Regions from separate parts of the Latilactobacillus sp. genome, predicted to be linked through region 1. Evidence: predicted binding sites of a transcription regulator. Region 1 holds the regulator's gene; each other region holds the start of a gene.

Region 1 (3,287 bases):
GTTTAAAATTTTCTTTTTTTCATTGACGTATTCATAGATTTTAGCCGCACTGCGCGCCACTGTTTCTTGTGATAGGGCGGCCTGATTAGCCTGAATAAAGGCCTGCACATCAGGATCTTGCAAGGCTTCTTCAACCAATTTATTAAAGCGTTGATTCAGGCGTTGCCGGTTCATATAGTCGGTTAAATCTTTGCCCATATTTTCCATTATGATTCCCGCCCTTCACGGATTTTCTTGAGTAATTGATCAATTTCTTGCTGATCCGCCTTACTTGATGTGGTTTGTGGCGCTTGATAATCAGACTTGGCCCATTTAGGCACAGTTTCTTGCTTGGTCTTGGCTTGATAGCGCGGTTGTCGTTTAGTTTGTTTCGTTTCTTGTTTGGTTTGGAAATCACGGATTTGTAAAATGGCGTCAGCTGGCGTCTTAACCCCTTGTTGCGCCCATTGGTTGGCGATTCGATCTAACAAAGCTTGTGTTAGGCCCTCATACTGGCTAATAATATAAACCACTAAAATATTTAAAACATCGTTGTTAAAGATATAGCGATTTTGTAAGTCACGTAATGCGCGAATTTCATTTTTCGCCACAAAGCCATGATTTTTTTGCTTAAGATATTCCAAATAATCAACTGGTAAATACTGCTGACTTTCGGTTAACCACTGCATTTCTTTTTCATTAAAGCCGGCTTTTTGCCATTCTTTTTGTAGCGTCTCAAGCGGTTTTTTAGCCGGTTGTTCACTGTTATTTTGAACGCTATGTCGGCGCGTATAATTATTCAAAACGTTTTGTTCTAACGCATCCATATTGACCCGACTGTCGGCAACATCCATGGTGAGGCCGATTAAGCGTCCCAATTCCATTTCGTCTAATCCGTAAAAATAATGCAAATTAAATAATCGTTGCTCATTACGTAAAATTTCATCCGTATCGATTTGATTCTGTGCAACCACTTCTTGTAATAAAGCCCAATCAAAAGTGCGCAACTCAACTGACGTGAAACTTGGTTTTTGCGCCTTTTTTTGTTGATACGTACTTTGTGCCTCAGCAACTGCCGTAGGGGCCGTTGTTAAATGATCATTTTGAACGTGGAAGACCGTCAAGAAGTTCTTCGTGACCTCTTCGTATTCCTTAGAGCGCACTGGTTGTAGTTTAAAATGCTCTCTCAATTCAACAAACCGCTTCTCACCGACTGATTCGTATAAAATGACACTCAACAAATCATCATTGAAGAAAATATGTGGCTGCATTGGTGCGTATAATTCATACACCAGATTGCGGCCCGTATTGTTATTCTTCTGATAAGTCCGCATTAAACCTAACGCTTCTAACTTATTGCGCGCGTCATAAAAAGCCGGCAAATCAACCCCTAGTAAATTCAACAAGGTCGCATGCGTTTGGAAAGTCGTTTGACTCTTGGCCTGTGTTGATTGGCTCCATAACAAAAGATAGAGACTGTACGCGACAGCCCCCATCAGTGGTTGGTATAAATAGGTGACGACTGTTTGATCAAAATCGCTCAAATAGTTAGCTTTTGTCACCATAAACCCATCTTTAGGACTTAAATAATCAAATGCATCTGACATCCGCTAACTCCTTTCGACTAATCTTGGTCTTTAGCCTTTTCTTTTTTCATCATTTCTTGCAATTCCGCCATAAAAACATTCATGTCTTTAAATTGACGGTAGACACTAGCAAAACGAATGTAAGCAATCTCGTCGACACCTGGTAAAACGGCCATGACGTATTCGCCGACAGCTTGTGACGACACTTCGTTTTCGCCTAATGCCCTGATTTTATTTTCAACTTCATCAACAATTTCAGTCATTTGTTCCATCGTAACCGGTCGCTTTTCGGCAGCCCGGATTAAACCACGTAATAATTTATCGCGGTTAAACTCTTCACGGGTCCCATTTTTCTTAATGACTAATAACGGTGTTTGCTCCACCCTTTCAAAAGTTGTAAACCGGAATTGACAATTTTCGCATTCGCGACGACGCCGAATAACGCGTCCTTCATCTGTTGGTCGACTATCAATTACCCGTGAACTATTTTGATGGCAATGTGGACATAGCATAAAGACACCTTCTTATCTTTTAATTTAAGGAATATTAATTGTATTTTACTATTCTAAACAGACAGTATAATAATATTATAACATGACATGCAACAGAGTGCCTATCGCACCGGGTTACTTTTGAGCATTTACTGAGTGGTGTGAATAAGCGACACAGTCGATTGTTCGCACAACGTGGTAAAGCACAAAAAGTTGATGCGAGAGGCACGTTTTAACCAGCGTGCGTTACCAACCGGGTTGATTCTGAGGATTAGCAGCGTTAGGCGAATAACCGATGCAATCGGTTGTTTGACTGACATCGCTAACCACAGGAATCAGGTTGGTAGTCCACGTTTCAGAGTACTATCGCACCGGGTTACTTTTGCGCATATACGGAGTGGTGTGAATAGACCAAAAAAGGAGCTGGGGCAAAAGTAATTTTGTCTTCAGCTCCTTTTCGGTATCCGAACATTGGTGGTATAAACGTGTTCTATAAGTCATATCCTTCCGGTTAACCCTGAATGTCAAACGATTGCTTCCAGCAATCATTCACCATTCTGTGTTAATCCTCAGGACATACCCGACTTATGGCACACTCCTTCCAAAACTGTCTTTAATTGGGCTTTCAATTGATCCAGTGAACCTTGGTTATCAATCACAAAGTCTGCTCTGTCCCGTTTTTCAGCCAATGATGCTTGACTGTTAATCCGTTTCAAAGCATCTTCGCGACTTAACTGGTTCCGCGCCATTAATCGCGCTAATTGTTTTTCAACCGGCAAATAAACGACTAACACCCCGTCGCAAACCGTTTCGTAGTGCTGTTCATATAACAACGGTAAGTCCAAAACAACTAGCGGTACTTGGTGCGCTTTGGCCTGAGCCATCTCGGTCATAATCGTCTCCCGAATGACCGGTGCTGTAATCGCGTTGAGTTGCGCCAAGGCAGCTTGATTACCAAAGACCAATTTGCCCAAAGCTGCCCGATCGACCTGACCATCTTGTACAAGCTGCTTCCCAAAAGTGGCTTGAATTTGTGCTTGAACGCTTTGATTATTAGCCAACACTTGGTGTGCGACTTGATCCCCATCAATAATAGGAATACCTTGTTGCGCTAGCATTTGCGAAACTGTTGTTTTACCGGTAGCAATACCACCCGTTAAGCCTAGGAAATAAGTCATTATTTTGCATTCCTTTTAATCTGACACTTTGGACAAAAATGCGTCCCCCGCTG
Region 2 (3,287 bases), on a different contig from region 1:
AATTGAATGGCCAAAATCAGGAGAGGTCATCATGTTCGGAATATTAGTTGAACCTAAATTACAGCTAATATCAGTTCCTAAAACGTCATATTCTTGACGATTGTTAATTTGAGAAGGGGTTTGCACTTGTAAGACTTCAGAACAAAGGTTACTCATGATAATTTTACCGTCAATTGGGTTGGCTTTATTAGCCGTATCGATATTCACGATATAAGGGTAACCTGATTCTTGTTGGAGCTTGCTAATTTCATTTTCTAAATCACGGGCTTTAATTTTCGTCTTCTTAATCGCGTCGTTAGCCACTAAGTTGTCATATTCGGCCGTAATATCGATGTATGAGAAAGGTTGGCCGTATTCACGTTCAACACTATATGGGCTGAAGAGATACATATCAGCGTCTTCTTTGACTAATTCATAGTACTTATCTGGCACTGTTAAGCCTAGTGAGAGGGTCTTTAACCGATATTTTTCGTCCGCATTTTCTTTTTTAGCGCCCAAGAAAGCCACGACGTCTGGATGGAAAACGTTCAGATAAACAACACCAGCGCCTTGACGTTGCCCTAATTGGTTGGAATAAGAGAATGAATCCTCTAATAATTTCATAACAGGTAAGACACCACTTGCAGCACCGTCGATGCCTTTGATTGGATCACCAGCACCACGCAAGTTAGACAAGCTAATCCCGACGCCACCACCAATTCGTGATAATTGAAGAGCAGAGTTGATGGTCCGGCCAATTGAATTCATATCGTCGGTTGTTTGCAATAAGAAACATGACACTAATTCACCACGACGAGAACGTCCCGCATTTAAGAAGGTAGGCGTCGCTGGTTGGTAACGTTGATGGATCATTTCATCAGCAACACTCATTGCAAGGGCTTCGTCACCATCCGCAAAATAGAGCGCGTTGGTGAAGACCCGGTCTTTAAAGTCTTCTAAGTAAAAGCCGTTATCATTTGTTTTAAGAGCGTATTGCGCATAAAACTTATAAGCTGCCATGAAAGATTTAAAATGAAAGTCTTGATCGATTAAATATTGGTTTAAGCGTTCCATAAAATCGATTGAGTAGGCCTTTAGAAAATCCGCTTCGTAATAGTTTTCAGCCACCATGTAATTTAAGCGATCTTGTAGTGATTTAAAAGTCACCATGTTGGGTTGCACATTTTGTTCTAAAAAGGCTTCTAGTGCTTCTTGATCCTTTTGAAGGGGGATTTGACCGTTAACCGGAATGTTGATTTGGTTATTCAATTCATAATAAGTTACGTTTTCAGTTTTAATCTCTTTTAAAGACATTAGCGCACCACTTTCTTAAAAAAATTAATAAAATGCCCGATTTTGGGTGTAAAAAAAGTGAAGACCAACTCTTCAAGGAGTTGGTCCCACTCGTAGATGCCTATTTTAAGGACAGCACTTAAACTTAAAAGGCCAATTTTTGTAATTCGGCTGGTCTAAAACCGGAGAAACTTTCAACACCGTCAGCTTCAAGCACAGGAACAGCTTGGAACCCTTTTTCTTTTAAGTAATCAATATATTGGGGTTCATCATTAATATTATGTTCGCTAAAAGTGATATTGTGTGTTTCTAAAAAATGCTTCGTCATACGGCATTGAGGACAGCCGTTCTTCGTATATAGTGTAATGTTAGCCATTGTGATTAACTCCTTGTGGAACTTAATTAGTAATTTTAGTATACCGTTTAAAAAAGAATCATGCAATGTTTAAATACTAGATATGGTAGTTAAAAGTAAAACAGCCACTAATTATAGTGGCTGTTCGCGAATGATTCTAAATTCAACTTGTGTAGTGTTCCTGTTTTAAAGTTACCATTATCTTGGATAATGTCAATCCCCAATTCGATTGCAAGCAATTTGAAACCGACACCGTTTCAGCCGTAGCAACGTTCCTAAAAAATATTAAAATTTCTGATTCACCCCTGAAAAATCAAAGGTCTTTTTTTTACCGAACGATTTATAAAATGGGTGATAGAAGTCGTGAAAATTTTTGTTTGAAACGTAACCATGCAGATTGTTGGGCAATCATTTCATCTGTTAATAATACCGCGTTTTTGATATCTTCTAAATAAATCTGCTCGAGCTGACGAGCCAATTTAGGATCATAAATAAAAGCATTGGCTTCAAAATTCAATTTGAAACTACGAATATCCATATTAGCCGAACCAATCGTACTAATATGACCGTCCATGACAACTGTTTTGGCGTGTAAGAAACCGTCTTGATAAGCGTAAATCTTAATGCCAGCTTCATGTAATAACTGACTATAATACTGTGTGGCCCGATAAATAAAAGGATGATCCGGCATGCTAGGGGTCATGATCCGCACATCGACACCAGACATCGCTGCTGTCGTGAGCGCATCGATAATACTATCGTCGGGTACCAAATAAGGGGTTTGAATCCATAATTTTTTCTTAGCTGAACTGATCATCTTCAAATAACCCAACTTGATTTGTTCGTCTAATTTATCAGGCCCGCTCGAAACAATTTGCATCGCTGCCGTGCCGCGGTTAGCTTCCGCTGCAATCGGGAAGTGGCTTTCAGAATAAGTTAAACGAATTGCTTCTTCAACACTGGCATTCCAATCCATCAAAAAGCGTACTTGAAGCGCCAAAACCGCATTCCCGGTAATGCGCATGTGTGTATCACGCCAATTGCCGAACTTAGCACTACGGCCGAGATATTGATCGCCAACGTTAAAACCGCCGATATACCCAATTGTGCCATCTAAAACGACGATTTTACGGTGATCTCTAAAATTCAAACGAAAATCCGTGATTGAATGTTTCGAACTAAAGAAGGTCCGGGCATGTCCGCCTGCTTCTTCAAGTGGCCGCCACCATTTTTGGGTCGCCCCTTGAGAACCCCAAGCATCGTATAAGACGTTTACTGCGACACCTTCTCGGGCTTTTTGAACCAATAGTGCTTGTAGCTCATTACCGATTTGATCATTGTAAATGGTGTAGTACTCAATATGAATACTCTTAGTCGCTTTTTTAATATCGGCGAACAAGGCAGCGAATTTTTCGGTCCCGTCAGTATATAACGTTACGTGATTATCCTTTAAAACCGGTGCGTTGTTGATGTTTAAGAAAAGATTGACCATTTCAGTCGCTTCACTGGACAACACCTTCTTAGGTAATAACTCATTCCGCCGATTTTCTTGACGTTGAATATCAACTAAGGCCAAAACCCCATCGTTGATTTGTGACTGACTTTGGAAAATCTTTTTCCGGGATAACCCCCGCCCTGTAAAAAGGTACAAAATAAAGCC
Region 3 (3,287 bases), on a different contig from region 1:
TATTAGTATTGGGTGCGGCAGGCCAAGTCGCACAGCTGGTTATTCAAGATTTATTAGCAGCTAAGCAACACGAATTAGTTTTATATCTGCGGAATGCTGAACGATTGGCAGCTTTAAAAACAAATCCGCATGTGACGATTATCGAAGGCGATGTTTTGGATCAAGCGCGATTAACGGCAGCTTTGAAGGGGATCGATATCGTTTATGCTAATTTAGGTGGCGAATTTGAACCTTTAATGAAGACCGTCGTCAAAGCAATGACAGCGACCGGTGTTAAACGGTTGATTTATATCAGTGGGCTAGGTCTTTACCATGAAGTGCCGGGAGAATTTGGTGCGTGGAATGAACGTGCTGTGGGTCACGATGTCATGGAAGATACGCGCAGAGCAGCAGCAGTTGTTGAACAATCGCCATTAGACTACACGATTTTACGGTGTGCTTATATGACCGACGAACCGATTGTTGATTATGAATTAACGGAAAAAGGGACACCATTTAAAGGGACGATCATTTCACGACAGAGTATCGCCAAGGTGGTGGTAGACCTAATTGATCAACCAACCCTTGGTATTCGCGCAAGTTGGGGGATTAATCAGCCTAATACGGACGGTGATCGACCGGTTTATTAAAAGGAGGCGGTTAGCTTGGCAGAAAAACATTATAAGATTGGTGAATTTGCAACGCTAGTAGGATTATCAACGTATACGTTGCGCTATTACGAGGAACAAGGTTTAATCAAACCACAACGGGATGCAGCCGGGTTACGCTATTACACGTTAGAGGATGTTAAATGGGTCGGTTTTATCCTCCATCTAAAAGGGAAGGGGATGCGGATTACCGAATTACAGAACTATGTTGAATTGCGAGCGCAAGGTGATCCAACGATTGAGGCGCGCAAGGCGCTATTGCAGCAGGTTAAAGCACGCGCTGAAGCCGAAGTCGCTGAGCTACAAGCGAACTTGGTGATAATGGGCCGTAAAATAGACTGGTATGATGGCAAATTAGACCAGTCGATAGGTCAATTAGAAAGCTTTGAAACCTATTTACAGCGATTCGAATCATAATAAAGTGAGGTTATTGAAATGGTTAAAAATGAACGATTAAAAACAGAACAATTATTTACAGTAGGGGAACCGAATGTGGCTTACCAAGATTTTTTTGTTGGGCAAAGCTATTTATCAATGTTGGTTAACGAACCAGATGTGAATGCTAATGTTGGTAATGTCACGTTTGAACCGGGCTGTCGTAACAATTGGCACATTCATCATGATGGTTATCAAATTTTATTAGTTACTGGTGGTGAAGGCTGGTACCAAGAAGCCGGGAAAGCAGCCCAACATTTGGTGCCTGGTGATGTGATTGTCACTAAAGACGGGATTAAACATTGGCATGGTGCCACTAAGGACAGTTGGTTTAGCCACATCGCAATCACAGCTGGAACACCTGAATGGCTAGAGGCTGTTTCTGATGCTGATTATGACGTATTAACAAATTAAAAGGAGGTTTTTAAAATGGCAAAAAAACAGACGGCAGGTCGCGATTTATTAGGTGATTTTGCACCTAAATTCGCTGAATTAAATGATGATGTTTTATTTGGACAAGTCTGGTCACGAGAATCAGAACTACCAGCGCATCAACGGAGTTTAATTACAATTAGTGCATTAATTTCTGGTGGTAATTTCGAACAGTTACCAGCACATCTAAAAATTGGCAAGGAAAACGGCATTACCGAGGCAGAAATTGTCGAAGTTATCACGCATCTGGCCTTTTATGTGGGTTGGCCAAAAGCTTGGTCGGCAATGAACGCCGCTAAAACAATTTACCGGGCTTAAAAAGTATTTAAAAAGTGTCGTTCAAATTAAATTGAGCGACACTTTTTTTGAGCGAATTGATAAGGTGGACAACTATCTTTTTTTAATTGGACTAGTTCAGCGCTTGCATTGGCGTATTACCAGGTATTCTAAAAATTATGATTTGAGAGCTACCATATTTTGAATTAAATACAAGAGTTTAAATTTAAAAAGTCTGCGTGTACTATATATAGTGTTGTTAATTCTTTAAAGGCACCAAGATATAGAAAATGGTGTTGACGATCTGAATAAATAACTAATTTGACATAAAGAGGGTTTTTGATCAATGCAAGATAGTCGTGCAATCGCCAGTGTATTTAATCCAAAGTGGTATATCCAACAAATGAAGGGCTGGACAACAGCCAGTTATGGCTTATTAATGTTTGGTTTGGGTTTTATTTTAGCTGCCACAGTTTCAGGTGGACCAATTAACAGTGTTTCAATCTTAACGATGTTTGCGGGCATGTTAGGTTTTACATGTACGATTAGTATCACTAATACCAAACCCTTAAATGGTGTTTTTGGGATTATTTCTGCGTTAATCTACATTATTGTGGCTTACAACGCTAAAAACTATAATGATATGTTATTACAAACAGTCTACATTATTATGTTAGATATTCCGGTCTTATTGATGCCAGATTGGGCACAAAATGTCGATAAAAAAGTCCGTGGTCTTGCGAGTCGCGGTAAGGGTCTTCGTAACTGGGTACTGACGTTATTATTCTTCGCTGCTTCAGTAGGGTTGTTATATCTCTGGGAAAGTAATATGACAGATAGCCCACGGCCGTTGATTGATAGTGTTGCCGCTTCGGTTGGCTTTACTGGTGCGTTATTGACAACGTTACGTTTTAAAGAAAGTTACTACTTCTGGTTTATTCAAAGTATTGTTTCGATTACGTTATGGGGCATCACAGCGATGCAAGGCGGTTCTAACTGGGTCCTATTCTTTACCTACATCTTGTACTTATCAAACGATTTAGTGTCATTTTTCGATAAGAACGTTGTTTGGTTCCATCCCAAAGAAACGATTGCTGAAAATTAAAGTATCAAAAAAGCATCCTAATATGTGTTAGGATGCTTTTTAATTTGAAAATATTAGAGTTTAACGCCATTTTCTGCGAATAATTCTGGCAATGTTTTAAGTGATTGACCATCATATTCAGCGAAGAAATCAGCAACGCTGTATTCTTTGCCGGTAGGACGAGAAGCATCATAGCTTGCGCTAATTGATTCTGTAAGCTTGCCATCTTTGATGGTTAATTCTAATTCTTCAACAGGGATACTACGTTTGTCAGTAATCTTAGCATCGATTAAGAATGGGCGACCCGCTTTTGTGACTTCAAGAGCTTTGTCAAAAGCGGCAGGTAATTCTTTAGAAGAACGAACGGTGATTGATTCAACGCCCATTGCTTGGGCAATCATCGCGAAGTCTTG

Evidence for each region. The regulator NrdR, encoded in region 1, represses ribonucleotide reductase genes. The targets are predictions, from matches to a motif close to ACACNATATATNGTGT.
Region 2: nrdH (glutaredoxin-like protein NrdH) is a predicted target of NrdR. The motif match lies at 1,722-1,737, and genes of this name have one in related genera.
Region 3: pnuC (nicotinamide riboside transporter PnuC) is a predicted target of NrdR. The motif match lies at 2,032-2,047, and genes of this name have one in related genera.

Annotation. Positions count from the first base shown of each region.
Region 1 covers NZ_JAMQEX010000007.1:83,479-86,765, forward strand. The annotation lists gene dnaI (primosomal protein DnaI) at 1-207, opposite strand, end outside; gene NDN60_RS05175 (replication initiation and membrane attachment family protein) at 207-1,586, opposite strand; gene nrdR (transcriptional regulator NrdR) at 1,604-2,077, opposite strand; gene coaE (dephospho-CoA kinase) at 2,626-3,234, opposite strand; gene mutM (DNA-formamidopyrimidine glycosylase) at 3,234-3,287, opposite strand, start outside.
Region 2 covers NZ_JAMQEX010000001.1:250,510-253,796, reverse strand. The annotation lists gene nrdE (class 1b ribonucleoside-diphosphate reductase subunit alpha) at 1-1,293, opposite strand, end outside; gene nrdH (glutaredoxin-like protein NrdH) at 1,418-1,648, opposite strand; gene cls (cardiolipin synthase) at 1,968-3,287, opposite strand, start outside.
Region 3 covers NZ_JAMQEX010000001.1:1,742-5,028, forward strand. The annotation lists gene NDN60_RS00015 (NAD(P)H-binding protein) at 1-629, shown strand, start outside; gene NDN60_RS00020 (MerR family transcriptional regulator) at 645-1,064, shown strand; gene NDN60_RS00025 (cupin domain-containing protein) at 1,083-1,496, shown strand; gene NDN60_RS00030 (carboxymuconolactone decarboxylase family protein) at 1,512-1,832, shown strand; gene pnuC (nicotinamide riboside transporter PnuC) at 2,137-2,895, shown strand; gene spxB (pyruvate oxidase) at 2,949-3,287, opposite strand, start outside.